Regions from separate parts of the Actinoplanes sp. NPDC049316 genome, predicted to be linked through region 1. Evidence: riboswitches for the same ligand, from Rfam matches in the RefSeq annotation. Region 1 holds a riboswitch; each other region holds the start of a gene.
What was found. Region 1 has a riboswitch for cyclic di-AMP ahead of AB0K03_RS24720 (NlpC/P60 family protein). Riboswitches for the same ligand answer to the same signal wherever they lie in the genome.

Region 1 (9,851 bases):
GGTGCATGGCGGCCATGCCCGTGTAGTGCATCGCCAGCACGCCGGCGCCGGTCAGCACGCCGGCCACGACGACCCGGGGAAGGCTGCGCCGGCCGTGCCCGACGGCCATCAGCCCGGCGCCGACCGCCACCACGGCGAGTCCGAGGCTGATCATCGTCATGCCGGGGCTGTACCGCACCGGGCTCTGCGGCACATCGAAGCCGAGCATCGCGGTGAAGTGCATCAGCCAGATGGCGCCGCCGATCGAGAAGGAGCCGATGATCAGCCAGCGGTTGCGCCGTCCGCGGGACCGGGCGCTGCGTGCCCGTCCGGTGGAGAGCAGTCCGAGGAACGAGCCGAGGACGGCCACCAGGTAGGAGGCGACGGGATTGAACGCACCGTAGGTGAAGTGATGGACCTCGGCCACAGCCGGACACCTCGCGAGGATCGGGGGGATCGATTCGCTGAGGATTCAGCCAGAAGTCCGATCTAGGACATCGCACCTCGTGTGCGGGTCACTACATAGAGAACCGGGGCCACCGTATCGCTGCCTGCGAGAGGTAGCGATACGGCAGCCCCGGTGCGGTCGTAGGAGACCGGTCAGGTAACTGCCGGGGGGATGTGGGCTAGACGTTGAAGATGCTGACGCCACCGGGCCCCACGAGGAGACCGACGACGATCAGCACGACGCCCCAGAGGATCTGCCGCCGGAACAGCGCGAGGATGCCGGCGACCACCAGTACGACTGCGAGAATCCAGAGCAAGAAAGCCATGCACAGCTCGTACCCGACCGCGCGAAATCGAAAACCTGTGATCCGGCCGCCGGCGCCGGGAAATGTCCACGAACGAGCGAGACCCCGTCACCCACCTGGGGATGACGGGGTCTCGCGCGAGACGGTACGCCGCTCAGGCGTTGACGAGCCCGGCCCCGGCCTCCTCGGACAGCAGCTGGTACACGTTGTACGCCTGCTTGATGACGGGATGCGCGACGTTGCGCACCGGCACGCCGCCGGGCGTACGCCCCCGCTCGGAACCGTGGTGCGCGTGCCCGTGCAGGGCCAGCGCCGTGGGCGCCGAGTCGATCGCCTGACCCAGCAGGTACGACCCCAGGAACGGATAGATCTCCAGCGGCTCCCCGGTCAGCGTCTCCGGTACGGGCGCGTAGTGCGTGAGCGCCACCAGCGCGTCGCACTCCAGCCCGCGCAGCGCGGCGCCGAGCTTGTCCGCGATCGCCTCGGTGGTGCCCACGAAGTTCTTCATCTCGCGTTCGCCGAAGGAGCTCGCGCACGCCCCGGCGAACCCGCCGCCGAAGCCCTTGGCGCCGGCGACCCCGAGCCGGTGCCCGTTGAGCGTGAGCACCGTCCCCTCGCCCTCCAGCACCGTCATCCCGGCGTCCCGGAGCACGTCCATGACCTGCAGCTCCTGGTCGCTCTGGTGGTCGTGGTTGCCGAGCACGACGACCACCGGTACGGCCAGCCCTCCGAACTCCTGCGCCATGCACTTGGCCTCGTCGACCGTGCCGTGCCGGGTGAGGTCGCCGGCGATCAGCAGCACGTCGGCGACGTCCGGCAGCTGCTCCAGCGCCGGCCGGTAGCGGCCGAGCACGTCCTTGTCCACGTGGACGTCGCCCACGGCGGCGATCCGGATCATGAAATCTCCTCCACCTCGCTGGGCGCCGCGGCGCGCACGATGCCGATGTCGCAGGCGATCTCCACCTCGGGGAACCGGGTGGTGATCTGCCGGCAGATCTCGTCGCGGCGCTGTGCGCTCTCCACCTCGCCGCCGAGGACCAGCAGGTGGTCCCGGCGCTGCAGGGTGATGCCCTGCTCGGCGACCGCGCCGTTCTCGGTGAGGAGGCGCTGGATCTCCGCCTCCACGTACTCGTCGAGCTGTGCCATCTCATCCCCCCACGGTCAGGTGCGCACCGGGCTCCGGGACCACCTCGAGGCGGTCCAGCAGCATCAGGAACGCCTCGGCGTACGGCGACCGCGCGGTCTCCTTGCGGACCCGGTCCCAGTCGATCTGCTCGCGCAGCGAGCGGGCGACCGGCAGGCCGGTGGCGAAGTCGCAGTAGTGCTGGGTGTAGCTGAGCAGTTTGTGGATCATCAACTGGGTGGCCGAGAGCACCGGCATGTTGATCGCCTCGACCGGGCGCATCACGGTGTCGCGCAGCGTCTCGTCGGTCACCGGTGACTCGACCGGGCGGTAGATGAGGTCCACCATCCGGCCCTCGTCGAAGACCTTGACCAGCCAGTCCTCCGGCGGCTGCTCGACCTCGAAGCCGACCGCGGACAGCTCGGCCAGCGCCCGCTCCCGGTCCTGCTCCCGGATCAGGAAGTCCACGTCGTGGTCACTGGAGTGCCCGCCGTGCGCGTACACCGCGAAGCTGCCGCCGAGCGCGAACGGGATCTCGGCCTGCTTCAGCACGGCGGCCACCCGCTTGAGCGTGTTGACCAGGCCCTCGTCCACCCGGTACGGCATGGCGTCCCCCTGTGTCGGTGTGATGTCCGTTTTCCCGTCGGAACGACTACCCCTCCGGCCTGCGCTTGTAACGCGAGGGGCTCCGGGCGCAACGGCAATACGACCCATTTTGTACGGGTCCAGCCGCGCGGTGGGGTGGAACGGTCCGTGACAGCTCCCGTTACCGTCGGTGGGTATGGTCCCCGGCCTCGCCCCGCGTCCCGCGCCCGCCCTCCGCCGCCGTCCCCGCACCATCGCCCTCGTCGGCATCGACGGCTCCGGCAAGACGACTCAGGCGCACCTGCTGGCCTCGGCCCTCGCCGATCGTGGTGTCCCCGCGCGTTACCGCCGCAACGCCGGCGGCCGGCGGTGGTTCGGCCGGCTCGCCACCGCCCTGGGCCGTGGTGACGGGGAGCAGCTGCTGGGCCGCAGGGCGATGCTGTTCGTCGAGTCCGTGCTGCGCTGGCTGGCGATCCTGCGCACCCTGCTGCGCCGGGTCCTCACCCGTGAGACCGCCGTCATGGACCGCTACGCCGTGTGCCAGTACGCCAGCATCCGAGCGCACGCCGAGAACCCGCGGCCGGAACGGATCAACCGGGCCGAACGCCGGGCCCGCCTGGCGTACCGGATCTTCCCGGAGCCGGACGTGACGTTCCTGCTCGACGTCACGCCCGAGGTGGCGTACGACCGCATCGAGCGGCGCGGCTACGACCACGAGGAGATGTCGTACCTGCGCGCGGCGGCCGCGGCGTACCGGGCGCTGCCCGAGCACGCCGGCTTCGTCGTGATCGACGCGAACGGCGCCCCGGAACAGGTGCAGGCGGCCCTGCTCGCCCACCTGAAGTCTCCTGAGCGGCTCCGGGCGCCGCGGCCGGTCGCTGCGGTGGTCACGCACGCCCGAGCGCTCGTGGTGACGGTGGCCACGCTGGTCGCCGCGGCCACCGCGCTCACCCTGCAGTGGGCGGAGGTCTTCTAGGCCCGCCCATAGACCGGGATGCTCGCCCCGCTGGTGGGCGCGGACGCGTCCCCCACGAGGAACGAGATCACCCGGGCGATCTCCTCCGGCGTGACCCAGCGGGAATGGTCGGCGTCCGGCTGCTCGCGGCGGTTGGCCGGGGTGTCGATCACGCTGGGCAGCACGGTGTTCGCCCGTACGCCCTGCTTGCGGTACTCGACCGCGACCGCGCCGGCGAACGCGAGCACCGCCGCCTTCGCGGTCGCGTACCCGGCCGCGCCGGGGAACGGGGCCACCGCCGCCCGGGAGGACACGCACACCACCGAGCCGCCGCCGGCCGCGACGAGATGCGGCAGCGCTGCCGCCGTCACCAGGTACGTCGGCCGCAGGTTCAGCCGCAGAATCGCCTCGAAGTCGGCCACGGGGGTCTCGTGCACCAGCCCGCCCATCGCGAAGCCGCCGACCAGGTTCACCACGGCCCGCAACGGCGCGGACGGCTCCCGAGCGGCGAGCGTCACAGCGTGTTCGACGTCCTCGGCGACTGTGACGTCCGCCTCGATCCCGACCGCACCTTCGGGCAGCCGCTCAAGGCCTCCAGCCCGTACGGGCGCCACCACCCGCCATCCCTCGTCCAGCAGGCTGCGGGCGACCGCTCCACCCAGCCCACCGGTCCCACCGGTCACAATCGCGCTGCGCTCCACCATGCCGTCACCGTAGTGCTGTGTTTTCTGTCACTGCAGGCGACGGTTCAGCGGATCATCCGAATGTCCGACAGTCACCCGGACGGGCTAGTGATCTGCGGCTGGATCTGCCGCAAGGTGACAGGGTGTCCGGCGCCACGAGTGTGCCGGATCTTTGCCGTGGCGTTTGTTTCAAGCCTGGCGGGAACCTGTCGATGCAGGGCATGAACCCAAGTGGCTGCCCGGCCGTACTGGGTAGTGACGAGCATCGCACGGCTGGCCGTGATGCCCGTCGCTGTGACGGATGAGGGGCTGATGGTGTCATTGCAGCAGGCGACGGGTATGCGTCACAGGACGCATCCACCGCCGGGTGCGGCTCCGAATGCCTACCCAGAGAGCCTCTTCAGAAAGTATCCACTCGGCTCTCAGGTGACGCTCAGGCATACGTGACACTTTCGACCCACCAGCCGGAATCAGCGCAGTGCGCCACTTGTTGTGTAGGTGCAGCACCGCAATGCATGAACTGCGGACGTTACGGGGAGGGCCGATGGACGCAGGAATTACCCGTAACAGGGTTAGTGAAGGCAATGAGGGGACCGTGGGCAACGTGGAGAAGAACACCGTGATGCGGACGGACGAAGTCGCCGAAGAGCGCGACCTTGTCGGCGTCTACCTGCACGAGATCTCCCGCACGCCGCTGCTGGACGCCGCCAGGGAGGTCGACCTCTCCAAGGCAATCGAGGCCGGCCTCTATGCCGAGCACCTGCTCGAGAACGGTGACGTCCGACGCGGCGTGAGCCGGGAGGAACTGGAGCGGCTGGTCATCGAGGGCGAGCGGGCCAAGGACCTGTTCATCCGCGCCAACCTCCGCCTGGTCGTCTCGATCGCACGCCGGTACGTGCGCTCGGGCATGCCGATGCTCGACCTGATCCAGGAGGGCAACACCGGCCTGGTCCGCGCCGTGGAGAAGTTCGACTACGAGCGGGGCTACAAGTTCTCGACGTACGCGACGTGGTGGATCCGTCAGGCGATCAGCCGGGCGATCGCGCAGCAGGAGCGCACCGTGCGCCTGCCCGTGCACCTCGTCGAGGACGTCAACCGGATGCGCAACGTCACCCGCCAGCTCGTGCGCGAGCTCGGCGCCGACCCGGAGCCGGAGCAGATCGCGACCGCGCTGGGCGTGACGGTGGAGCGCGTGAACGAGCTGACCCGCTGGGCCCAGGACACCGTGTCGCTGGACACCCCGGTGGGCGACGACGGCGACACCAACCTCGGTGACCTGGTCGCCGACAGCGACGCGCCGTCGCCCGAGGAGATCGTGCTGACCGCCCTCGAGCGGCAGCGCATCGAAGGCCTGCTCAACCACCTCGACGACCGGTCGGCGGGCATCATGCGCGCCCGCTACGGCCTCGAGGACGGCCGCGAGCACTCGCTGACCGAGGTGGCGTCGCGGTTCTCGCTCTCCCGCGAGCGCATCCGTCAGCTCGAGATCCAGGCGCTCGGCCGGCTCCGCGAGCTGGCCCGCGCCGAGGGCCTGCAGGCCGCGTAACAGCGTTCGGAACGCGAAGAGGGCCGGTACCCGTGCGGGGTACCGGCCCTCTTTCGTGTCGCCGGACGGCGGCTCAGGTCACGTCACGCGGCCGTAGCCGTACGGGGTCATGATGTCGATCGTGCGATGCTTCACGGGCTCACCGGCGCGGGAGGCGTCGATGATCTTGCCGTCGCCGACGTACAGGGCGACGTGGCCCAGGCTGCGGTAGAACACCAGGTCGCCGGGTTCGAGCTGGGATCGGCTGATCCGCTTGGTCGCGCTGTACTGGGCCGCCGCGTTGTGCGGCAGTGACTTGCCGGCCTGACTCCAGGCGCGGGAGGTCAGCCCGGAACAGTCATAGGTGGAGAGGCCGTCGGCGCCGAACTCGTACATCTTGCCGACCTGGGCGAACGCGAATCGGACGACCACCCCGGCGCTGCCGGAGACCGACGGGACGGTGCCGGTGTACTTCGAGCCGGGTTCGGTGGCGCGGCCGTATGCGGCGGTGCGCATCGCGTACAGCTTCTTGAGGTCCGCCTGGATCTTCTTCTTGCGGGCCTCGAGTTCCTTCACCTCGGCGGTCTGCTTGTCCTGCGTGGCCTTGAGGGCGGCCTGGCGCTCGGTGTAGTTCTGCGTCGTCGCCGTGTACGTGTCGATGTCACGCTGCCGGCTGCGGGAGAGCTGCTCCAGGATGGACATCCGGTCCATCAGGTTGTTGCTGCCCTCGAGCACCACGTTGACGGCGCCGATCTTGCCCGTCTTGTACGCGGACTGGGCCAGCAGCTGCATCTGCGAGCCGGCGACCTTCAGCGCCTCCCGGGCCGGCCCGATCGACTCGGCGAGCTTCTTCTCGTCCGCCTTCGTCTTGTTCAGGCTCAGCTTCATCTTGTTGTACGACTCGACGACGTCCTCGAGCTCGTCGGACGCCTTCTGGATCTTCTTGTTGAGCTCACTCGTCGAGGGTGCCGCGTGCGCGGCCGGCGCGACGGCGCCGGTGATCGCGATCGCGAGGGCGGCGACCACCAGGGCGCGGAGCCTCGTGCGGGGGTGTGGCAACGGTACGTGCCCTTTCTTCCGCTGCGCCGCCTACCGGGTTAGCTGACGGATTCGGGCGGGAAGAAGGCCCTACCGCTCGCGCGGATTCACCCCGGATGCTGATTCGGTGGTTCCCCGGTTCACCGTGGCGCCCGCGCCGGGCCCGGGGGAGGGGCTCGCCGTGCGCGCCGCCGGAGATTCGGCGGCGTTGGCCGGTGCCACCGAGTCGTGGCTGCCTACCGGACCAACCGCATCAACTTATCGGCGATCTCGGCGAAAACAAGAGCCAGAAGAGTGACGTGGGCCGATTATCACATTTATGCGAATGATCCCGATAACGGAAAGCTATTCACCGGGTGCGGCGCGTCACTGTCCTCATTACTCCGCCATCGCGGCCGGAGTGTCCATCGGCTGCACGGCCCATTTGCGGGTGACCGTACGCTCCGCCCAGAAGGAGAGGAATGGAATGGTGCCGGCGAGCATCACGAGCAGCATCCGGCCCAGCGGCCACCGCGCGCGGCGGCTCAGGTCGTAGCTGGCGGCCAGATAGACCATGTAGAGGAAGCCGTGGAACGGGCCGACCGCCGCGACCACGCTGTCGTTGTCACCGGCGTACTTGAGCGGCATGCCCACCGCCACGAGCACGATGAGGACCACGCCGACGATCCACGCGATGATCCGGTAGCGGGTGAGGGCTCCCTGCACGATGCACGTCCTTACTGAGTCTTGCTCTGCCGTCCGGGGTAGTCGCCGGGCCGCGCCCCGGGATGGGCGTTCAGCCAGGCCAGGTAGTCGTTGTACGCGTCCAGCTCGGGATCCTCGCCCGCGGGTACAGCCGGCGTGGAGGCGGGCACCCGGACGGGGCGGCGTACGGTCACCGCGGCCGGGTCCTGGGTCGCCGGCTCCTCCGCCGGGGCGGGCTTCTCGGAGCTCTTGCGTTCCTGCTGGACCTCGCGGAACCAGATGAACGCGACGAACGCCGCGAAGACCGGCCACTCGAAGGTGTAGCCCCAGCTCAGCGTGTTGCCGCCGGTGGCCCGGCTGAACTGCCACCAGCCCAGGCCGAGAAAACCGGTGATGAGGACCAGCGCGACCACGTGACGCGCGATCCACGCCGGGGTCCACAGCCCTTTCATGTCGTCGAGCGTACCGGCGCGGGTTTGACGCCCAGGCGCACGGGCAACCCGTTGCGTGCAACGACGATAAGGAGGAGAGCCATGAGCGACTCCGAGGTCGACGCTCCCGTCGGCACCGAGAACGGGATCGACCCCGCCGCGCTCGCCGATGAGGACCTCATCCGAGAGCTCGGCAGCCTGCACCGTACGCGGCTGCAGACGCTGCGGCACGGTCCCGACGCGGCGCTCGCCAACCACCTGCGGCGCACCGCGGAGCTGGAGACGGAGTACCTCGCCCGCCACCCCGGCCGCGAGGTCGACCCGCACCGGCTCACCCAGGACTTCTGAGAGGACCTTCGCGCATGACCCCCTCGGTACGCGGGCGGCTCGACCGGCTGCGACGGCAGTACGCGCCCCACGAACACCGGCCGCTCGACGGGTACGCGGTGACGATGGGCGCCTTCGGCGTGCTCGCCGGCAGCCTCGCGGCGGTCGCCAAGCTCACCGGGCGTGAGGTGCCGGAGCGCCCGGCCGTCCAGGACGTGGTGCTGATCTCGCTGGCCACGCACAAGCTCAGCCGGCTGATCGCCAAGGACTCGATCACCAGTCCGCTGCGCGCGCCCTTCACCCGCTACGCCGAGCCCGCGGGCAGCGCGGAGCTCAACGAGGAGGTACGCGACGAGGGCAGCACGATCCGGCACTCGATCGGCGAGCTGATCAGCTGCCCGTTCTGCCTCGCGGTGTGGGTGGCGACCGGGCTCACGAGCGGCCTGGTGTTCGCGCCCCGGCTGACCCGGCTCGTCGCCACGGTCTTCACGGCGACGGCGGCGTCGGACTTCCTGCAGATGGCGTACTCGATCTCCAAGGAGGCCGCCGAGGGCGACCCGCAGGTCGACGAGGAACCCGCAGTCAACGGTCGCGCGGTCGCACAGGCCTGAGACGGACGACGACGGCCCCGGCATGTCGATGCCGGGGCCGCGGTCGGGTGTGCCGCGGTGCTACACCGGGCCGTCCTTCTCCATGCCGGACCAGCCGCGCGGGCTCTCCCGCTCGCCGCTGTCGCTGTCGTCGATCACCTCGGGCGAGACCGCGGTGTCGCCGTGCTCGTTCGCGAAGTCCGGCTGGTCCTGCGGGTCGAGCTCCGAGTTGCCGAAGGCCGGAAGGCGCTCGTTCTGCTGGGTCATGTCAGTGCTCCTCAGACATCGAGAGTGCGGAGGGCCTCGGCGGCCTCGTCCTGGGCGTACTCGCCCTCGGGCAGGGCGTCGATGCGGGTCAGCGCGGACGCCGGCAGCTCGGCTGCCACGGCCCCGCGCTGCAGGTCGGCGCTGCTGAGCCGCTCCTGCGCGGCGTACGCGTCGTCCAGATACTCGTCCAGCACGCGGAATTCATCGCTCACGGCAGTCGTCTACCCGGTCCGCGGCCCGGCAAACGGTGTGGTCCAGGTCACAATTCCTGCCGGAATGGGGCGGGGCGGCCGACGGTTGAGGACAGATGTCGGTGTGCCCAGTGTCCCCGGGCCTCACCCTTTGCCTTCGCGGAATACCGTTCGGCTGGAGCCGCGTTGAGCCTTTCGCCGCGAGGCGACCTGCACACCGGCACCTACGTCCGCCGCCCCCGGCCTCGCCGGGGGCGGCGTTTGTCTGCGCGGCCCGCCGGTCCGCGCACCCGCCGCTCCCGGCCTCCGCGTGTGTCTGCGCGGCCCGCCGGTCCGCGCACCCGCCGCTCCCGGCCTCGCCGGGGCGGCGTTTGTTTTCGATCCCCGACTCGCCGGGTACTCCCCGATCATGAGTGATGATCGCGTCGAGCGGCGCGCCGCCGATCTGCTGCCCGAGGAGCGCGCCGCGGGCAGTGCCGACCCGGAGCTGCAGGCCGAGGCCATCCTCGCCGAGTCGGACGAGCGGGAGCACGTACCCGACGGCGCGCCGAGCACATTCCTGGAACATCGTCCGGCGGACCGCACGGTTACGCCCGCGGACGGCACCCGATAGAGGACACCACTTTCGTGTTCGCCGCCACGCATGGCAATATCGGGCAAATGTCTGCCCCGCAACGGAGCACCGGGCGGCGGGTGGTCAACACCTCGGAGATCACGATCT
Region 2 (9,851 bases), on a different contig from region 1:
CGCCGCCACGCTGCCGTTGCAGGCGGTGCCGTTGAGCGTGAACGCCGTCGGTACGGGGTTCGCCGACGTGAACGTGCCGTTGAAGCCCGTGCTCACGCTGGCGTTCGTGCCCAGGTTGCCGTTCCAGGCGGCGTTGTTCACGGTGACGTGCGCGCCGCTCTGGGCGTACGTGCCGCTCCAGCCCTGGGTCACGCGCTGCCCGGCGTCGGGGAAGTCGTACTCGAGGCGCCAGCTGGTGACCGGGTCACCGGTGTTGGTGATCGCGATGTCGCCGGTGAAGCCGCCGCTCCACTGGCTCGCGACCCGGTACACCACGGTGCAGCCGGCGGCGGCCTGCGCGGGTGGTGGGGCGGCGGTGATGACGAGGCCGGTGCCGAGGAGCGTGGCACCGCAGGCCGCGAGGGCCCTTCTAGCCTTTCGTCTCATGGGCTTCCTTCCTAGACGGACGGGCTGCAGGTGACGGGGGACGGAACGGGGTTGCTGCCGGTCCAGGTGCCGAGGAAGCCGAACGTGGTGCTGGCGTTCGGGGCCAGGGCGCCGTTCCAGCCGGCGTCGCGGACGGTGACGCCGGTGCCGGTCTGCGTGCCGGTGCCGCCCCACGCCTGCGCGAGGGTCTGCCCGGCGGTGAAGGTCCAGCCGACCGACCAGCCCTTGGTGGCGGTCGCGCCGGTGTTCCTGACGGTCACCTCGGCCTGGAAGCCGCCGCTCCAGGACCCGGTGATCCGGTACGCCGCCGAGCACCCGGCCGAGGACGGCGGCGGGTTCGACGGGCTCGGGTCGGACGGCGGCGGGTTGGACGGGGTGGGGTTCGACGGCGTCGGGTTGGACGGGGTCGGGTTCGACGGCGTCGGGGTGCTGCTGCCGCCCTGCCGGTCCGCGTAGAGGATGCCGCGGCCGTTGGTGCCGAGGTAGACGCGGCCGTACACCCGCGGGTCGCCGGCGAGCGCGTCGCCCGCGTTGCCGTACTGGTGGGCGTCGTCGTTGATGCGGACCCAGGCTGCGCCGGCGTTGTCGGAACGGAAGACACCGGTGCCGCCGTCGACCGTGCCGACCAGGAACACCGCCGGGTACGCGGCCCCCGGCGCCGCCTTGCCGAAGGCCACGTTGATGCCGGACGTCACGGTGCTCACCGCGGTGAAGCTCGCCCCGAAGTTCGTGGAGTGCAGCAGGCCGGACGCCCCCGCGAGCCACACGTCGCCCGCCTTGCCGGGCACGGCGTGGAAGCGCACCGTTCCCGACGCCGGCACGGTGGCGGCTGACGCGGTGAAGGTGGCCCCGCCGTCGCGGCTGACGTAGAACTTGCCGGCCGCGTACCCGTAGAAGGTCTTGGCGTCCGCGCGGTCGGACTCGACCGTGGCGCCGGCGGGGATGCCGGTGGACCGGGTCCAGGAGCTGCCCCGGGTGGTCGAGTAGTGCACGTCGGCGCCGGCCGGGGCCCAGACGAAGGTTCCGGCGTCGGCGGAGACCGCGATGGTGCCGCCGCCGGTCACGCCGGACGGTTCCTGGCCCTGGTACCACGTCTTGCCGCCGTCGGTGGAGACGCCGATGTGCGGGGCGGTGTCCGCGTTGCCGACCCGGGCGAAGACGGACGGGGTGGCCTCGGCGAAGTCGAGGCTGGTGTTGCTGCTCAGGCTCGGCGTGTCGTGGAAGCTCGCCGGCACCGCGTCGAGGTCGGCGTGGTGGAAGCCGCCGATGTCGCCGAGCGCGCTGACCAGCGGGGCGCCGGACGGCGGGCTGGCCAGGTCGAGGACCGCGGTCTCCTCGAGCCCCTTGGCCATCGGCCGGATCGTGAAGGTGGTGTTGCGGTCCCAGTTGGTCAGCTGGGTGGTGCCGTACACAGTGGCGCCGGTGCCGTACAGCAGGCGGTTCGAGTCGAACGGGTCGATCTCCACCGACTCGTTCATCCAGCCGAGCTTCGGCGTGGCCTCCGGCGGCTGCGGGTTCGTGTTGAAGTCGAGCCAGGGGTTGGCGGAGATGTCCATCGTGTAGCGCTTGGACTGGCTCGGGTAGCTCGTGAAGTCCCAGATCCGCGTCCACGTCGCGCCGTTGTCGGTGCTGCGGAAGAAGATCGCGTCGGGCCACCAGGAGACCTGCGTGGCGACCATCAGGGTGCCGGGGTGCTGCCGGTCGACGGTCAGGCCGGAGTAGCCGAAGTACAGGTCACTGCCCGCGCTGAGCTTGACCGGGCTGACGTCGGTCCACTCCCCCGTCGCGGTGTCGAGCCGGTACACCTGACCCTTGCCGCCGTCGTACGGCCCGCCGGTGTCGCTGGTGGCGATGTACAGAGAGCCGGAGTCGACCACACCCTTGTGGGCGAGGTAGCCGGTGGGCTGGCCGGGGATCCGCGCCCAGGTGACCCCGCCGTCGGTGGAGCGGTAGACGGGGTTCTGCTTGTCGGCGACGCCGACGTAGACGTCACGCGTGTCGTCGTCGAAGGTCACCCAGGTCAGGCCCTGGTTCTGGCTGAGGTAGCCGTTGGTGTCCGACGGGTCCTGCACGTAGTCGCCGGCGTTCGGGAACGCGGTGACCTTGGCCCACGTGGCGCCGTAGTTCGTGCTGCGCCAGAGGCCGTTGCCGCCCTCCGCCGCGAAGTAGACGTTGCGGTTGTCGTGCGGGTCCACGGCGAGCCGCTCCCCCATGCCGCGGCCGGGCATGTTGCCACCGTTCTTGAACGGCAGCGTGGTGACCTGCCAGGTGGCGCCGCGGTCGCTGGAGCGCAGGATCGCGCCGTTGTTCGGGTCCCAGCTGTTGGTGTACATGCCGACGGCGGCGTACACGCGGTCGGCGTCGACGGGGTCCGCGGCGATGCTGAGCACGCCGTTGTAGCCCCAGTTGTTCTGACCAACCCAGTCCAGCAGCGGGATCCAGCTCTGACTCGCCTGGTTCCAGCGGTAGGCGCCGCCGATGTCGGTCCGGGCGTAGATCAGGTTCTTCTCGGCGCGGCTGAAGACGAGTCCGGGGACGAAGCCACCCCCGTCGATGCGGACGTTCTTCCAGGCGTACGTGTCGGCGGGGACGGCGGCGAGGGCGGGTGCGGGCCGGTGGGCGGCCTGGCCGACCAGCGCCGCCGCGCCGACGAGAGTCAGCGCGGCGGCGAGGGCGGCGAAGCGTGGGCGATGCAAGGGGCAATCCTCTCGGGGACGTCGGCGGCGCCCGGGGGCAGCGCCATCGACGGACGTCTCTCATGGGAGCGCTCCCATGACTGTCGGCTCTGTTCATCCGGAAGTCAAGAGCCGGAAACAAACCCATCGGCAGACGCCGATGTTGACAGCAACTTAACCGAGTAGGTACACATAGGGGCGTCCACCGTCATGGGAGCGCTTCCTACACCGATGGAGGACCCACTCGTGAGAAAACGCAGTCTCCTGGGCGGCCTGGCCGCCCTGGCCACGGCCCTGGTGGCCGGGGCGACGCTGGCCGCCCAGCCCGCCCAGGCCGCAGCCGGCTTCACCGTCAGCGGATCGCAGATCCTCGACGCCAACGGCAACGCCTTCGTCATGCGCGGGGTCAACCATGCGCACACCTGGTACGCCGACAAGATCGGCGCGCTCGCCGACATCAAGGCGCTCGGCGCCAACACCGTCCGCGTGGTGCTCAGCAGCGGCGACCGCTGGACCCGCAACGACGCCGCCGACGTCACCAACGTGATCAACCAGTGCAAGGCCAACCGGCTCATCTGCGTGCTCGAGGTGCACGACACCACCGGCTACGGCGAGGACGCCGCGGCGACCACGCTGGCCAAGGCGGTCGACTACTGGATCGGCATCAAGAGCGCCCTCGCCGGCCAGGAGCGCTACGTCATCCTCAACATCGGCAACGAGCCGTACGGCAACACGAACGCCGCGGGCTGGGTCGCCGACACCAAGAACGCGATCACCCGGCTGCGCGCGGCCGGCTTCGAGCACTCGATCATGGTGGACGCGCCGAACTGGGGTCAGGACTGGTCTTTCACCATGCGTGACAACGCCGCGTCGGTGTTCGCCACCGACCCGCGGCGCAACATCATCTTCTCGATCCACATGTACGGCGTCTTCGACACCGCCGCCGAGATCACGGATTACCTCGGCCGGTTCAAGAGCGCCGGCCTGCCGATCGTCGTCGGCGAGTTCGGCTTCAACCACTCCGACGGCAACCCCGACGAGGACACCATCATGGCCACCGCCCAGGCGCAGAGCATCGGCTACCTGGGCTGGTCGTGGAGCGGCAACGGCGGCGGCGTCGAATACCTCGACCTGGTCACGAACTTCGACGCCACCAAGCTGACGTCGTGGGGCCAGCGGCTGTTCAACGGCGCCAACGGCATCAAGGCCACCGCGCGGGAGGCCAGCGTGTACGCCGGCACCTCCACGCCGCCCTCGACGCCGCCGAGCAACCCGTCCACCCCGCCGTCGAACCCGCCGGCCGGCAAGTCGTGCTCCGCCGCGTACGCGATCACCGGGCAGTGGGGCGGCGGCTTCCAGGGCGCGGTGACGGTCAAGGCCGGCGCCACGGCGATCTCCTCCTGGACGGTGACGTGGACCTGGCCCGACGGCCAGCGCTTCACCAACACCTGGAACGCGACCGTGACGACCTCGGGTGACGCCGTGACGGCGCGCTCGATGTCGTACAACGGCTCGCTGCCGGCCGGCGGAAGCACGAGCTGGGGCTTCACCGCCAGCTCGACCGGCACGAACACCGCACCGGCCGTGAGCTGCGCGGCGGCTTAGAAGCCGCCCGCCGCCGAGGCGTCCTTGCCGCCGCCGGTCGCCGACACCGTGTAGGTGTCGGCGGCCGGCGCGCGCTTGTCCGCGTGGTTGTACTGCACCGCGAACACGTACTGCCCGGGCGTCAGCGTGGCACCGTGCTGGAGCACGAACCGGTAGACGAGCCGGCCACCGCGTTCCGTGACGGTCATGGCCATCATCTGGGCGGGCACGGTGCTCCACTGCCCCGTGCTCACCACACCGTCGGTGCGGGCGACCGAGACCGTCACCTCGAGGGCGGTCAGGGTCCTGGTGGTGCGCAGTGTGACGTTGCCCTGGCTCCAGTTCGGGTTCGAGTGCCCGTCGATCGCGGCGTCGGCGGTCAGGAAGCCCGGCCGGTGTACGGCCTTGCTGGAGGCGGAGGCCTTCGGGGGCGCGCTCGTCGCCGGACGGGCCGGCGGCGGCGACGGGGACGGCGTGGTGGCCGCGGCAGAAGGGGCGGCCGCGGGTGCGCTGTCGGCTTCTCCCCCACCGCCCGCGACACGGACGCCCACGACGCCGACGACCACGAGGCCGACCGCGGCCGCCGCGGCGAGCGGGCGCAGCCGGACCAGCGCGGTGCGGCGCGACTCGGCACGGCCACGGACGATCCGCTCGAACATCGCGTCCCGGTCCGGGCGGTGCCGCTCCGCCTCCTCGCGCAGCAGGACCCGCAGGTCCCGCTCGTCAGGCTCCCGCATTGCGGCCTCCTATGCCCACCGGTAGCTCCTGCAAGAACATGCTCAGTTGCGCGGCGCCGCGTGAGGTCTGGCTCTTCACCGCGCCGACCGAGATGCCGAGGATCTCGGCCACCTCCCGCTCGGGCACGTCGAAGGCGTACCGCAGCACGACACACTCACGGCGCCGCACCGGAAGCCGGCTCAGCGCCTCCCGGACGTCCAGCACCGCCGCGGTGTCCGGGTCGCTGCGGTCACGCCGCAGCAGGCCCAGCCGCAGCAGGCCGTGCCGCTCCCGGGTCTGCCGCTTGATCCACTGCCGGGCCAGGTTCGCGACGATGCCGCGGGCGTACGCGAGCGGGTTGTCGGCCGCCTCCACCCGCTCCCAGTGCTTCCACACCTCCAGGAACGCGTCCGCGGCCAGGTCGTCGGCGGCCCCGGCGTCGCCCGTGACGAGGAAGGCGAGCCGCGACAGGTCCGCGTGGTGCTGGTCGAAGAAGCGCCGGAAGGCACGCTCTGTATCGGGGTCGGTCACGCGGTCCTTCCTGACGTGCGGCGGTACGGCGGTGCCGGCTGCCCCGGCAAAGGGGGGCATGGGGACCGGGGCAGCCGGTGGTCCGCTCCTGACCGGGCGAAAGATACTTCCTTTCGAGCGCCCGGTCCCTGGCAATCAGGTCGTCCGCGGCTCGCCTGCGGGGAGGCCGGTGAGGTCCGGGAAACGGCCTCCCCGCGGGCGAACACCCCTTCAGTGGCCGCCCGGGCCGGAAAGGTTGCCCGCCTCCGCGGGATTTTTTCCCGGCCGCCGCAGCCGGTAGTAGAGGAGGCCCTCGCTGGTGACGCCGTCGTCGGGGACGAAGCCGGCGGCCGCGCAGCACGAGCGGCTCGCCACGTTGTCCGGCTGCACCCCGCAGAAGAACTCGTCGACGTCCGACACCTCGGAAGCCGTCGTGGCAGCGCGCAGCAGCGCCCGTCCGCGACCCTCGCGCCAGCGGCGGGGGTCGACGACGAAAGCCAGCCCCATCGACCGCAGGCCGTGGCCGTCGGCGTACACGTCGCCGCCGATGAAGCCGACCTCGCCGGCCGCGTCGACGCCGAACCACGCGTGGCAGCGCAGCACGAGGTGGCCGCGGAAGACCTCGCCGCCGCCGCGGGCCGCGACGGACAGGACCCGGGGCAGCCAGTCGCGGCCGCCGAGGTAGCGCTGCACCTGCGGGTGGTCGAACCAGGGCAGCGCCGAGGCGACCATCGCCGGAGTGGGCTCGACCAGCCTCATGCGCCCATCATGCCGCGCGGCGCAAGACCCCGGCGGGCCGTACGCCAACACCGTCCACACCGGACAAGGTGACCGGTGTGGACGGTGTCGTTCATCGTCGGTGGGCCCGGCCTCCCGGTCTCACCGCGGACCCGTCAGAGGGCCAGGCGCTGACCCGGGAAGATCAGGTTCGGGTTGCCACCGATCTCGCCCCGGTTGAGCTGGTACAGCGCGCGCCAGCCGCCCTTGACGTGCTTGCTGCTCGCGATCTTCGCGAGGGTGTCGCCGGACCGCACCACGTAGGTCTTGCCGGTCGCCCGCGCCGACGTGCTCTTCGTCGCCTTCGCCGTGCTCTTGTGCGTCGTGGTCTTGCGCGACGACGACTTGTGCGACGACGACTTGTGCGACTTCGAGGAGGCGCCGGCCGTGTTCCTGGCCTTGTACGACTTGGTCGAGCCGGCCTTCTTGCCGCACACCGGCCAGGCGCCGATGCCCTGACCGTCGAGCACCTTCTCGGCGATGCGGATCTGCTGCGACCGGCTGGCCTTGTTGGCCGTGCTCGCGTACTTGGTGCCGCCGTACGCCTTCCACGTGCTGCGGCTGAACTGCAGGCCACCGTAGTAGCCGTTGCCGGTGTTGATGCTCCAGTTGCCGCCGGACTCGCACTGCGCGACCGCGTCCCAGTTGACGCTGGACTTCGCCTGGGCCGCGGAGGCCGGGGCCAGCAGGGCCATCGTGCCGGCCGCACCCGCGACCGCCAGGCCGAGGGCGCGCAGGGACTGCTTGCGGATCTGTGCCATGACTGAAAAACCTCCACGCCTGCGAGGTCAGCTGTCGGGTTCGGGCCGAGGAAGCCCGGCCGCGCGTGGCGGCTTCACCCCGAGGCGCGCGCACCGGCGCGCCGAGGAACGTGTGGGTCCCCCGCTCCATGCCTGATCGATTGATGTCCCGGTCCGGTCGGCGGCAGGACTCGGCGTTACCGACCGCGGGGCCCGCTGAGCGGACCGGCCGACCGTAACCACTTCTCGCCGGGCACGGCCAAGTTTCCGGGGTCAAAGGTGACGTTGTTTACACCTTTTGAGTGACTTGATCTTCACTTCCCGGCGGGAAATGCGCTGGCGACGCCCCGGGTTGCGCCGGAAGGATCCCGATTGTGATGCTTCACGAGAACGAGGTCCCGGCGGACGAGGCGGTTGTCCGCTCGCTGCTGCAGACCCAGCGCCCGGACTGGGCCACGCTCCCGCTGTCGCCGGCCGGCGCCGGCACCGACAACACCATGTACCGGCTGGGGGACGATCTTCTTGTCCGGCTCCCGCGAACGGCCGGCAAGGCGCAGGCCCTGCACAAGGAGCGGACGTGGCTTCCGCGGCTGGGACCGCTGCTCCCCTGCCGCGTCCCGGAGCCGGTCCACGCCGGCCGGCCCGCCGCCGGGTTCCCGCTGCCCTGGTCGGTCTACCGCTGGATCGACGGGGCCCAGGCCGGACCGGACACCGTCCAGGACTGGGCCACGTTCGGAACCGACCTGGCGAGCTTCGTCCGGACGCTGCACGGCATCGACCTCATGGGCGCCGTCCGCGCCGGTGAGCTGAGCTGGTACCGCGGGGGAAGCCTCGGCGCCTGCGACGAGTGGATCAGCGCCTGCTTCGAGGACTGCCGCGCCGCGCCCGGCGGCCTCGATCTGGAAGCGCTGCACGAGCTGTGGCGTACCGCACTCGACCTGCCCGAGCCCGCCGGTCCGCACAGGTGGCTGCACGGCGACCTCAGGCCCGCGAATCTGCTGGTGTCGGAGGGCCGCCTGCACGCCGTCATCGACTTCGGCGGCCTCTCCGTCGGGTTCCCGGACGCGGAGCACGCCACCGTGTGGGACCTGCCCCGCCCGGCCCGCGACGCCTACTGGAACGCCGTGGGTGTCGACGATCACTCCTGGACTCGCGCCCGGGCCTGGGCCATCGCAGTGGGCGTCAGCGGAGTCTCCTACTACCGCGACACATGGCCCGCCTTCGTCGCGGAGTGCCGCGCGAGGCTCGTGACGATCCTCACGGACGCCGCCGGACGCTGACCTGAGATCAAGCGGCCGGGAGGACGGGCAGCAGCGCCACCCGCAGACCCCGGCGCAACGCGGCCATCGTGAGCTCACCGGAATCGGTCAGCGTGTTCAGGTCGGCGCCCTTGGCGGGCTCGCGCACGCCGAACGCGTACCAGCCGCCGTCACTGGTCGGGCCGATCACCGCGTCGAAGCTGCGCAGCAGCTCGTACGCATCGCCGAGCAGCTGGGGCGTGAGCTCGGGCACGTCCGCCGCGATCATCAGGAACGGGTCCTTGCGGGGCGCGCGCTGCGGATCGCAACGGAAGAACCGGGTCATGCTCCTCAGTGGTCCGCGGAGCCGCGGAGGTTGCCCGTGACGGCGCGATTTCTTCACAGCGGGAGCCACTGAGTCGCGGTGGTCACCGCCTCGAGCACTTCGGCGAGCGGTTCCACCCCCAGTCCCGGTCCTGCGGGCACCTGCAGGTGACCGTTCTCGAGCACGAACGGCGCGGTCAGGTCGGTGGCGAAGTAGCGGTCCGACGCCGAGGTGTCGCCGGGCAGCGTGAACCCCGGCAGGGCGGCGAGGGCGACGTTGGCCGCACGCCCCAGACCGGTCTCCAGCATGCCGCCGCACCACACCGGAACCCCGTGCGCCGCGCACAGGTCGTGGATGCGCCGCGCCTCGAGATAGCCACCGACGCGGCCCGGTTTGACGTTGACGATCGCGCACGCGCCCAGCGCGAGGGCCGCCGCGGCCGTACGGGCCGACGTGATCGACTCGTCGAGGCACACCGGCGTGGTGATCCGCTTCGCCAGCTCGGCGTGGCCCAGCACGTCCTCCTCGTCGAGCGGCTGCTCGATCAGCAGCAGATCGAACGGGTCCAGCCGGGCGAGGTGCCGGGCGTCCGCGAGCGTGTACGCGGTGTTCGCGTCCACCTGCAGCAGCACCTCGTCGCCGAAGCGCTCCCGGACCGCGCGGACCGGCTCGACGTCCCAGCCCGGCTCGATCTTCAGCTTGATCCGGACGTAGCCGGCCTCGAGGTAGCCGCCGACCGCGTCGAGCAGCTCCGGCACCGATCCCATGATCCCCACCGAGACGCCGCACGGCACGCGGTCGCGGACGGCCCCCAGCTCGCGCGCGAAGGACCGGCCCTCGGCGCGCAGCTCGGCGTCGA
Region 3 (9,851 bases), on a different contig from region 1:
TGGCTGGCGTACCAGCTGTGCGACGAGGTCGCCATGGCGACCGGCCCGATCGGGACAACTATCGGACTGCGGGTCGGCCTGCCCGGCCGCAATACCACGTCCGACCTGGCCAAGCGGGCATCGAGCAGCACCTGAACCACGGATGAAACGCCGTGGAAATGTCGACAACGGCATTCAAGCGCGTCGGCCGACGCGGGCGACTACATTAGGCCGGTGCTCGGACTACCTCCTCACGTGACGGCATGCCTTTTCGATCTCGACGGCGTGCTCACCCAGACCGCCCTGGTCCACAACGCGGCGTGGAAACAGACCTTCGACGCGTTTCTCCAGGACTGGTCCGCCCAGCACGGGCAGCCCTTTGTGCCGTTCGACACCGGCGCGGACTACCACCGGTACGTCGACGGCCGGCAGCGCGCCGACGGAGTCCGCACGTTCCTCGCCTCGCGGAGCATCACCCTGCCCGAAGGCGCGCCGGACGACGGTCCCGACGAGGAGACCGTCAACGGCATCGGTAACCGCAAGAACTTGCTGGTCCTGCAGAAGATCCGTGAGGGCGCCGTACAGGTCTACCCCGGATCCGTGGACTATCTGCACGCCGCGAAGGACGCCGGCCTGCGCCGCGCCGTCGTGTCGGCGAGCGCCAACTGCAAAGACGTGCTGGAAGCGGCCAAGATCGCCGATCTTCTCGAGGAGCGCGTGGACGGCGTGACGGCCCGTGCGGAACAATTGCCCGGGAAACCCGCGCCGGACACGTTCCTGTACGGCGCCAAGCTGCTCGGCGTCCCCCCGGAGAACTGCGCGGTCTTCGAGGATGCCCTCGCCGGCGTCGAGGCCGGCCGGGCCGGCGGATTCGGCATCGTGATCGGCGTTGATCGGGTGGGTCAAGCCGACGCTTTGCGGGAACACGGCGCTGACATCGTGGTGCAGGACCTCGCCGAGCTCCTCACCCGGTAACACCCCCATATCTGACTTCTTCTCTTCTCAGTTGCGAGAGGCACCACCGTGATCCGTGAACGGGCCTATCCCGTCGACCCCTGGCACATCCGGGAAACCCGGCTGGACCTTGATCTCCTGGCCCAGTCCGAGTCGGTCTTCGCCCTGGCCAACGGCCACATCGGCATCCGCGGGAACCTGGACGAGGGCGAGCCGCACGGCCTGCCCGGCACCTACCTCAACTCGTTCTTCGAGCTGCGGCCGCTGCCGTACGCGGAGGCCGGCTACGGCTTCCCGGAGTCGGGGCAGACCATGGTGAACGTCACCAACGCCAAGCTCATGCGGCTGCTCGTGGACGACGAGCCGTTCGACGTGCGCTACGGCGAGCTGCGGTCCCACGAGCGCACGCTCGACCTGCGGGCGGGCACGCTGGAGCGGACCGTGGAGTGGGTGTCGCCGTCCGGCCAGGCGATCCGCGTACGGACCGTGCGCATGGTGTCGTTCACCCAGCGGTCCGTCGTGGCGTTCCTCTACGAGGTCGAGCCGATCGACGCGTCCGCCCGGCTGATCCTGCAGTCGGAGCTCGTCGCCAACGAGCAGCTGCCGCCGACCAGCAAGGACCCGCGCGTCGCCGCGGTGCTCGACCACCCGCTGCAGGCCGAGGAGATGCTCGAGCAGCGCACCGGCGGCCTGCTCGTGCACCAGACCAAGGCCAGCGGACTGCGGATGGCGGCGGCGATGGAACACCTCGTCGACGCGCCCGGCAAGCACGCCATCACCACGGAGGGTCACCCCGACTGGCTGCGTACCACCGTCGCGTGCAAGCTCGAGCCCGGCCAGAAGCTGCGGGTGGTCAAGCTCGCCGCGTACGGCTGGTCCAGCCACCGCTCGCTGCCCGCGGTGCGCGACCAGGTCGGCGCCGCCCTCGCCAGCGCCCGCCTCGACGGCTGGGACGGCCTCATCGAGGCCCAGCGCGAGTACCTCGACGAGTTCTGGGACCACTCCGACGTCAAGGTCGAGGGTGACCCCGAGGTGCAGCAGGCGGTCCGCTTCGGGCTGTTCCACACGCTGCAGGCCGGCGCCCGCGCCGAGCAGCGGCCGATCGGCTCCAAGGGCCTCTCCGGCCCCGGCTACGACGGTCACACCTTCTGGGACGCGGAGACGTTCGTGCTCCCGGCCCTCACGTACACCCAGCCCTCGGCGGCGGCGGACGTGCTGCGCTGGCGGCACTCCACGCTGGACCTCGCCAAGGAGCGGGCGCAGACCCTCGGCCTGCAGGGTGCGGCCTTCCCGTGGCGCACCATCCGCGGTCAGGAGTGCTCGGCGTACTGGCCGGCGGGCACGGCGGGCTTCCACATCGGCGCGGACATCGCCGACGCGGTCCGGCGCTACGTCTCGGCCACCGGCGACTACGACTTCGAACGCGAGGTCGGCCTGGAGCTGCTCGTCGAGACCGCCCGGCTGTGGCGTTCGCTGGGCCACCACGACCGCCACGGCCGTTTCCACATCGACGGCGTCACCGGCCCGGACGAGTACACCGCGGTGGTGGACGACAACGTCTACACCAACCTGATGGCGCAGCAGAACCTGTTCGCGGCGGCGGACGCGGCGAAGCGCCACCCGGACCTGGCGCGCAAGCTCGGCGTGGACGACGAGGAGTCGGCGTCGTGGCGGGACGCGGCGGCCGCCGTGCACATCCCGTACGACCGTGAGCTCGGCGTGCACCAGCAGTCGGAGGGCTTCACCCGGCTCCAGGAGTGGGACTTCGAGAACACCCCGCCGGAGGCGTACCCGCTGCTGTTGAACTACCCGTACTTCGACCTCTACCGCAAGCAGGTCGTCAAGCAGGCCGACCTCGTCATGGCGATGTACATCCGCGGTGACGCGTTCACCCCGGAGGAGAAGGCGCGCAACTTCGCCTACTACGACGCCCGTACGGTCCGCGACTCCTCGCTGTCGGCCTGCATCCAGGCGGTCATCGCGGCCGAGGTGGGCCACGTCGAGCTCGCCCACGACTACCTGGGCGAAGCGGCCCTGATGGACCTGCACGACCTGCACCAGAACGCCCGCGACGGCGTCCACGTGGCCTCGCTCGCCGGCTCCTGGATCGCCCTCGTGGCGGGCCTGGGCGGCATGCGCGACTACAACGGCCAGCTCTCCTTCGCCCCGCGCCTGCCGAGCCGCATCAACAACCTGGAATTCTCCCTGCTATGGCGCGGCCTCCGCCTCCGCGTCGAGGTGGCGCCGACCGAGGTCACCTACTCGCTGCGCAACGGCGGCGGCTCGGCCCGCCTCGACCTCATCCACCACGGCAAAGAAGTAACAATCACCCAGGTCAAGCCGGTCGTCCTGCCCATCCCGCCGGCCCCGCCCACGGGCCCGGCACCAACCCAACCGGCCGGTCGCGCCCCGGTGCGCCGCGCCACAGGCTCATAACACCGAAAGATGTCGTAGCCCGGTGGGTGGTGCAGACCGCAACTCCCGTCGAGGCCGGCCGGGGGCCAGCATGCGCTGGCCCTCGGCCTTCTTTCTGCGTAAGTGGCCCCGAGTTCTGCTGCGTGCGTGGTCCGAGTTCTTCTGCGTGGGTGGTCCGAGTTCTTCTGCGTGGGTGGTCCGAGCCCTTTCTGCGTGGGTGGTCCCGGGCCCTCTCTGCGTGAGTGACCTCGGCTTTCTTTTGCGTCGGTGGTCCCGGAGCTTTGTCTGCGTGAGTGATCCCGACCTCTCTGTTGAGTTGTCCTGACCTCTCTCCGCGTGGGTGGCTTCCTCCATACGCGCGAACGGTCCCGCCCCTGCGCACGGCCGTGGTCCCGCCCGGTCGCCGCCGGGACCACCAGGCGGCGGTCCGAAGCGGGGCGCACGGGCATGGGCGGGACGAGTCGATGTGGGTGAAGCTAACGCCGGGTCCCGCTGTGGCTGCGGGGCGACGCGCATTCTGTCCGGCGTGCCGCCCTGTCTGCCGTGCCGCCCTGTCTGCCGTGCCGCCCTGTCTGCCGTGCCGCCCTGTCTGCCGTGCCGCCCTGTCTGCCGTGCCGCCCTGTCCGGCGTGCCGCCTTGTCCGCGCGGCGTGTCCTGTCCGCGTCGCCTGCGCTGCCGTCACGCCCGCGCAGCCGCCCTCGAGGCTCGCTGGCATGCCGCCGCGATTCCTCGTCGACCACCACCTCGCCGGTGTCGAGCAGCTGCTGCACGAGAAGCGGAACGCATGCACCGGCTGCACTTCGCCCTGGTGCCTGTGCCGAGCCGAAATGAATGCGTCCGGAACGGTGCCGGTCTTCGACCGAGAATCCCGCGGTCTCGGTGATGTGGTGGCCGGCCGCAGTATTTGCATCCCACGCGACGGCGAACGTGCTCTTGACTTGTTCGGTCATCCGCGGGACAGGGCCACTCCCGGCGCCTCCACTCCCGCGCTTGACGCGATATTGGTCTGCGAAGATCGTGTGTGCCGCAAATAGATCCAGTGGCAACCAGCGGCTTTCTGTGATCCTGCGAGAAATCTTGAGACTAGCGTTTCGCCGGGCCGTCGTTGCCGTTGGCGTTGCCGCCGCGGCCGGCGTTGCCGGTGCCGCTTGCGGTTCCGTTGCCGCTGGCGTTGCTGTCGCGGTGGTGTTCACTGCCGTTTCCGTGGTGGTGCTCACGGCCGCTTGCGTCTCTGCCACGGTGGTGTCCGGAGCCGATGTTGGCTCGGCGGTCTGGACGGTGGGGGTCGCTGTTGGCTCGGCGGTCTGGACGGTGGGGGCCGCTGTTGGCTCGGCGGTCCGGGCGCCGGAGGCCGCTGTTGGCTCGGCGGTCTCCACGTCCGGAACCGCTGGCAGTCGCGCGGGGTCCCGGCCATGTGCGTACTGAACAGTCCGCATCTCCGCTCGCTCCGTTGGCGCAGGTCGGCAGGTGATGACTGGCCTCTGCTCTGGGGCGGCCGTGCGCCGGTGTGTCATCGGCCTTGCCGGGGTTCGCTCGTCCGTCGGTCGGGCCCGGCCATGATCGCCGTGCAAGCGGTGCAGCTTCTCGGCGTGTCGTCGCGCCAACCCGAACGTTCGGCGACGAGCGTGTTCGCGGCGAAACTCCTCACGTACGGGAGAATAGCGACGTGACGCGGTTCGGTCCCGCATCGAGGCCAATTCCGCCGTCGAGAAAAACTGAAGCTGCCGCATGCGTAAATTGTCTCGCAGCTCGTCCGCGCCGTTGCATTAAATGATCACGCAGATAAAGCGAGGGTCGTCACATCGAAATTGCCGGCGCCGGCGGTAGTGTGGTGTGGTTGTCGCGCCGAAGAGTTTTCTCCAATATTGGCTGGGTGCTGTCGTTGTGAGTTCACCGAAATGCAGACAGGCACACCGGTCGACTGCGCCTGGCAGGAAGCACAGTCCCGGCTGCTGCCGAGGCGCTTTCTCAGTCATCCGAGGTCGGACAGCGCAGCGGGTGATGTCGCGGTGATTCGACCAATTGGGCAGACGGTGCCGGGGCAGTTCGGCGAGCGTGGCCGGCGGGTCATCGATGTCGTTGACGACGAAGGGCGCCACGGCAACGTCGAGCGGCGTCCGGGGCCGAGGCGAGCGGGTTGCCGGGGTGGGGCGAGCGGGTCCCCGGGGGAGTGGGCTCGGGGCTGAGCCGAGCGGGTTGCGGGGGTGGGGCGAGCGGGTCCCCGGGGGAGTGGGCTCGGGGCCGAGGCGAGCGGGTTGCCGGGGTGGGGCGAGCGGGTTCCGGGGGAGGGAGGGGCTCGGGGCTGAGGCGAGCGGGTCGCCGGGGTGGGGCGAGCGGTTCCCCGGGGGAGTGGGCTCGGGGCTGAGGCGAGCGGGTCGCCGGGGTGGGGCGAGCGGGTTCCGGGGCGGAGCGAGGTGCCCGGGGCTGAGGCGAGCGGCGTTCGGGGCTGAGCCGAGCGGCGTTCGGGCTGGGGCGAGCGGGTTCCCGGGGGAAGGGCCCGGGGCCAAGGCGAGCGGGTTGCCGGGTCGGGCGAGTGGGCCGGGGCGAGGCGACGGCGCCCCGGGGAGGGGCGAGTGGGCCCGGGGCGGGCGAGCGGGCGATGGATCGGCGCAGCAAGAAGCCCCCATGTCCTCGCCGGGGGCGGGGCATGAGGGCTTCCGGCGCGTGGGGCGTGAGCTACCGGTGTTCCACGCGCGGGGCGCGGTTACAGCATTGACACGTGGACGTGGTCCGTGTGGTTGCTGGGGCCGTGGTAGTTCTTCCAGCCTGTCGCCGGGAACCAGATCATGCGGTTCCAGATGACGTAGAGGATGCCCAGGCGGTCGGCGTTGCGGACCAGGAAGGCCATCAGGTTGTTGCCGTACTCGCGGGTGTCCCGGTTGTGCCAGGGTGAGAAGCCGCTCTTCTGCAGCGACCAGTCGCAGGCTCGGCCCTTGGGGTGTTCGAACGGGCCGCCGTCGCGGTGGCAGCCCACGAAGCGGTTGAAGCCCGCCTTTTTGACTTCCTTGTACATGTGCAGCGTGCGGGCGGTGATGCAGCCGTTCGTGGTCGGGTCGTTGACGTTGCAGGCCTCGGGGCCGAACTCGCCGTCGGAGTTGCGGGGGGCGGGGGCCGCCACCGGGCTCTTGGCGAGCACGAAGCCGCCCGTCACCGTGTCGCCGCCGACGAGGGCCAGGGCCTTCTCCGCGGACTCCTTCTGCTTCTGCATCGCCTGCAGGTTCTGCTTCTGCGCCTTGACCTCCTGGTCGAGGCGGGCTTTGGCGGTCGCGACGGCGTCGATGGCCGCGTCGAGCTCGCGCAGCTTGCCGTCGTTGAGGGCGTTGATCTCCTCGAGCGAGACCGCCTTGTCGATGAAGCCGCCGGGTGAGCGCACGTTGAGCAGGAAGCCCATGGTGGACAGGCCGCCGGTGCGGTACTGCTGGGCCGCGACCGCGCCGACCTGCGGCAGCAGCGCGTCCCGCTTGGCCTCGGCGTCCTTGACCTGCAGGGCGAGGGCCAGCTGGTTCTTGGTCGACTTGGCGACCGCCGACTTGGCTGCGAGGTAGCGCCGGCCCGTGTTGTCGAGCACCTCGTTGAGCATGGGGTCGTCGTCGCCGTCGTCCGCGGTCGACGAGGTGCCGCCGCCCGGTGCCGCGCCGGCGGGCGAGGCGGGGGCCGCGATCAGCGTGATCCCGACGAGGGGTGCCAGGGCGAGAACGAGCCACCGGCGTGCTCTTGCCGTCATCCAGTTTCCTTCCGTGTCGCCGCCGACCGGGTTAGCTGACGGGTTCGGGACGGAAGCGATCCCTACCGCTCGTTGAGCGGATTCACCCCATTACTGCGTGGTTCCCCGGCTCGCCTCACGGCGATTGAGCGGTGGTCCGCCGGCACCTCGGGGGCGGTGCCTTCTCGGCAGTGACCGGCGGAAAGCTTACCTGACTCTCGGCCGTTCATCAGGGCTCGCGGCCCGCGAAGAAAGTGTTACGGCGCAACGACTTTCCGTCACCACTCGATGGCATGACGCAGGTCATACCGCGTAACCGCGCATCAATGCGAGTCGTTGTCTTTGTCCGCATCTAATTTGACGATGCGTGTTCATTTCGCAACCGAGAGTACGACACCTGTCGATAGTGCGAATCCATAGGTAGTGTTCGTCACGGTTCCATCACGGAACCGCCGCCCAATCGCCGAAAGGCGAGCCGGGGACCCATCCGGTAATGGGGTGAATCCGCAGCTCCTCGCGGTAGGGATCACTTCCGTCCCGAACCCGTCAGCTAACCCGGTCGGCGGCCGACGGAAGGAACGCACGTGAGGCTCCACCCTGTCCGCCGGCGATTAGCAACGGTCCTCGCCGTCCTCGCCGCCACCACGGGGCTCGCGCTCGTCGCCCCCGCCGGGGCCATCGCGGCCCCCCGTCCGCTCGCCGCGCCCGGAGACTCCGGCGACGACGGCGAGGGTGGCTCGAAGTCCCTCGTCGAGCAGCTGGAGGCCGCTTCCAAGGGCTTCGTCGAGGCCAAGGAGGCGCTCGACCGGTCGAAGCAGCGCCAGCAGCAGCTCGCCGCCAAGCTCAAGGAGATCGACGCCGAGCTCGGCCCGAAGCAGGGCGCACTGGACGACATCGTCCGGCAGTCGTACCGCGCCGGGCGGCTGGGCCCGATGAGCGCGCTGCTCACCGCCGACTCCACCGACGGCCTGCTGGATCGCGTCGCGACGCTGCAGACGGTCGCCGTCAAGCAGGACCGCGCGATCCGGGATCTCAAGGACGCGCGTACCAAGCAGGCGCAGGCCAAGACCGCGATCGACGCCGAGATCCGCGACCAGCAGCGCCAGGTCACGATCATGGCGAAGCGCAAGGCCCAGGCCGAGAACGCGTTGAAGGCGGCCAACGCGGCAGCCGACGACGGCGACTCCGGCGGCGCGCCGAGCGGCTCCAGCGGGTCGAGCGGCAGCAGCTCCCGGGCGTCGGCGGCGCCGCGCAACTCCGACGGCTCGCTGCCGAGCGAGTCGTGCAGCGTCAACGACCCGACGACCAGCGGCTGCATCACGCCGCGCACCCTGCACGCGATGCAGGAGGCGCAGCGGGCGGGCTTCAACCACTACGTGGCCTGCTTCCGCCACCAGAACAGTGGCGAGCACCCCAAGGGCAAGGCGTGTGACTTCGCCGCCGACAAGAACGGCTTCGGCGGGGTGGCGTCCGGCAGCAGCCGGGACTACGGCAACCGGCTGGCGAACTACTTCATCAACAACGCGAGCCGGCTGGGTGTGCTCTACGTCATCTGGTTCAAGCGCATCTGGCTGCCCAGCAGCGGCTGGAAGGCGTACAGCCGGGGCAACGGCGATCCGTCCAGCGACCACACGAACCACGTGCATCTGTCGATGCGGTGACCGGACGTACGAGAAAGGGGCGGCCCCGCGGCCGCCCCTTCTTCGTCACTTCTTGACGAAAGACTCGTACTCCTTGAGGACTTCCTCGGTGGGGCCGTCGCCGCGGATCTTGCCGGACTCGAGCCAGATGCAGCGCTCGCAGGTGTCCCGGATCGACTGCTCGCTGTGGCTCACCAGGAAGACCGTGCCGGCCTCGGCGCGCAGGTCACGGACCCGCTGCTCGCTGCGTTTGCGGAACTTCGCGTCGCCGGTCGCCAGCGCCTCGTCGATGAGCAGGACGTCGTGCTTCTTCGCGGCGGCGATCGAGAAGCGCAGCCGGGCGGCCATGCCGGACGAGTACGTCCGCATCGGCAGCGAGCTGAAGTCGCCCCGCTCGTTGATGCCCGAGAAGTCGATGATGTCCTTGACCTGCGACTTCACCTGGGCCGGGGACATGCCCATGGCCAGGCAGCCGAGCACCACGTTGCGCTCGCCGGGCAGGTCGTTCATCAGGGCCGCGTTGACGCCGAGCAGGGACGGCTGCCCAGCGGCGTAGATGGCGCCCTTCTCCACCGGCAGCAGGCCGGCGATGGCCCGCAGGAGCGTGGACTTGCCCGAGCCGTTGGTGCCGATGAGGCCGATCGCCTCGCCCTTGTACGCGACGAAGCTCACACCCTTGATGGCGTGCACCTCTCGCAGCGTGGCGGGCTTCGCGCCGGTGACGATCCGCTTGAAGCTGGCGAGCGGGCTGCCCGTACCGGCGCTGCCGGCCTGGTGGACCCGGTAGACGACGTGCGCGTCGTCCACGATCACGGTGGGTTCGCGCTGGTCAGCCACGGCCGTACCCCTTCTCTCCGCGCCAGAAGTAGACGTATCCGCCGAGGCCGACCACGAGCGCCCAGCCGATGGCCTCGAGCCACAGCACCATCGGGCTCGCCGCGAGCGGCACTTCCTCCATCAGTGCGTGGCGCATCAGGTCGATGAAGACGAGCAGCGGGTTGGCCTCGACGATGTACAGCAGCCACTTGTGGGAGTGCAGGAACTCGTTGGAGCTGAATTTGGTCACCGGGTAGAGCACCGCGGAGCCGTACAGCCAGATCCGCATGATGAACGGCACGAGCTGCTTGATGTCGGCGACCTTGGAGCCGAGCCGGGCGGCG

Region 2: another riboswitch for cyclic di-AMP. It lies ahead of AB0K03_RS36625 (transglycosylase family protein); the one in region 1 lies ahead of AB0K03_RS24720 (NlpC/P60 family protein).
Region 3: another riboswitch for cyclic di-AMP. It lies ahead of AB0K03_RS10355 (hypothetical protein); the one in region 1 lies ahead of AB0K03_RS24720 (NlpC/P60 family protein).

The regions. Positions count from the first base shown of each region.
Region 1 covers NZ_JBFAQM010000017.1:126,754-136,604, forward strand. The annotation lists gene AB0K03_RS24680 (MHYT domain-containing protein) at 1-406, opposite strand, end outside; gene AB0K03_RS24685 (GPGG-motif small membrane protein) at 606-752, opposite strand; gene AB0K03_RS24690 (metallophosphoesterase) at 886-1,629, opposite strand; gene AB0K03_RS24695 (hypothetical protein) at 1,626-1,877, opposite strand; gene AB0K03_RS24700 (nucleotidyltransferase) at 1,879-2,460, opposite strand; gene AB0K03_RS24705 (thymidylate kinase) at 2,636-3,415, shown strand; gene AB0K03_RS24710 (SDR family NAD(P)-dependent oxidoreductase) at 3,412-4,098, opposite strand; gene AB0K03_RS24715 (sigma-70 family RNA polymerase sigma factor) at 4,622-5,623, shown strand; gene AB0K03_RS24720 (NlpC/P60 family protein) at 5,702-6,628, opposite strand; cyclic di-AMP (ydaO/yuaA leader) riboswitch at 6,674-6,801, opposite strand; gene AB0K03_RS24725 (DUF3817 domain-containing protein) at 7,019-7,345, opposite strand; gene AB0K03_RS24730 (hypothetical protein) at 7,357-7,776, opposite strand; gene AB0K03_RS24735 (DUF6158 family protein) at 7,858-8,103, shown strand; gene AB0K03_RS24740 (DUF1360 domain-containing protein) at 8,118-8,693, shown strand; gene AB0K03_RS24745 (hypothetical protein) at 8,754-8,939, opposite strand; gene AB0K03_RS24750 (hypothetical protein) at 8,951-9,151, opposite strand; gene AB0K03_RS24755 (hypothetical protein) at 9,540-9,743, shown strand; gene AB0K03_RS24760 (GAF and ANTAR domain-containing protein) at 9,791-9,851, shown strand, end outside.
Region 2 covers NZ_JBFAQM010000038.1:57,407-67,257, forward strand. The annotation lists gene AB0K03_RS36595 (glycoside hydrolase family 48 protein) at 1-426, opposite strand, end outside; gene AB0K03_RS36600 (cellulose binding domain-containing protein) at 438-3,122, opposite strand; gene AB0K03_RS36605 (cellulase family glycosylhydrolase) at 3,375-4,706, shown strand; gene AB0K03_RS36610 (hypothetical protein) at 4,703-5,422, opposite strand; gene AB0K03_RS36615 (SigE family RNA polymerase sigma factor) at 5,409-5,933, opposite strand; gene AB0K03_RS36620 (GNAT family protein) at 6,144-6,671, opposite strand; gene AB0K03_RS36625 (transglycosylase family protein) at 6,806-7,450, opposite strand; cyclic di-AMP (ydaO/yuaA leader) riboswitch at 7,456-7,636, opposite strand; gene AB0K03_RS36630 (aminoglycoside phosphotransferase family protein) at 7,807-8,709, shown strand; gene AB0K03_RS36635 (DUF2064 domain-containing protein) at 8,717-9,013, opposite strand; gene menC (o-succinylbenzoate synthase) at 9,067-9,851, opposite strand, start outside.
Region 3 covers NZ_JBFAQM010000005.1:205,843-215,693, forward strand. The annotation lists gene AB0K03_RS10340 (ATP-binding protein) at 1-135, shown strand, start outside; gene AB0K03_RS10345 (beta-phosphoglucomutase family hydrolase) at 214-954, shown strand; gene AB0K03_RS10350 (glycoside hydrolase family 65 protein) at 1,003-3,369, shown strand; gene AB0K03_RS10355 (hypothetical protein) at 6,053-7,072, opposite strand; cyclic di-AMP (ydaO/yuaA leader) riboswitch at 7,076-7,213, opposite strand; cyclic di-AMP (ydaO/yuaA leader) riboswitch at 7,495-7,632, shown strand; gene AB0K03_RS10360 (hypothetical protein) at 7,636-8,712, shown strand; gene AB0K03_RS10365 (ABC transporter ATP-binding protein) at 8,758-9,528, opposite strand; gene AB0K03_RS10370 (ABC transporter permease) at 9,521-9,851, opposite strand, start outside.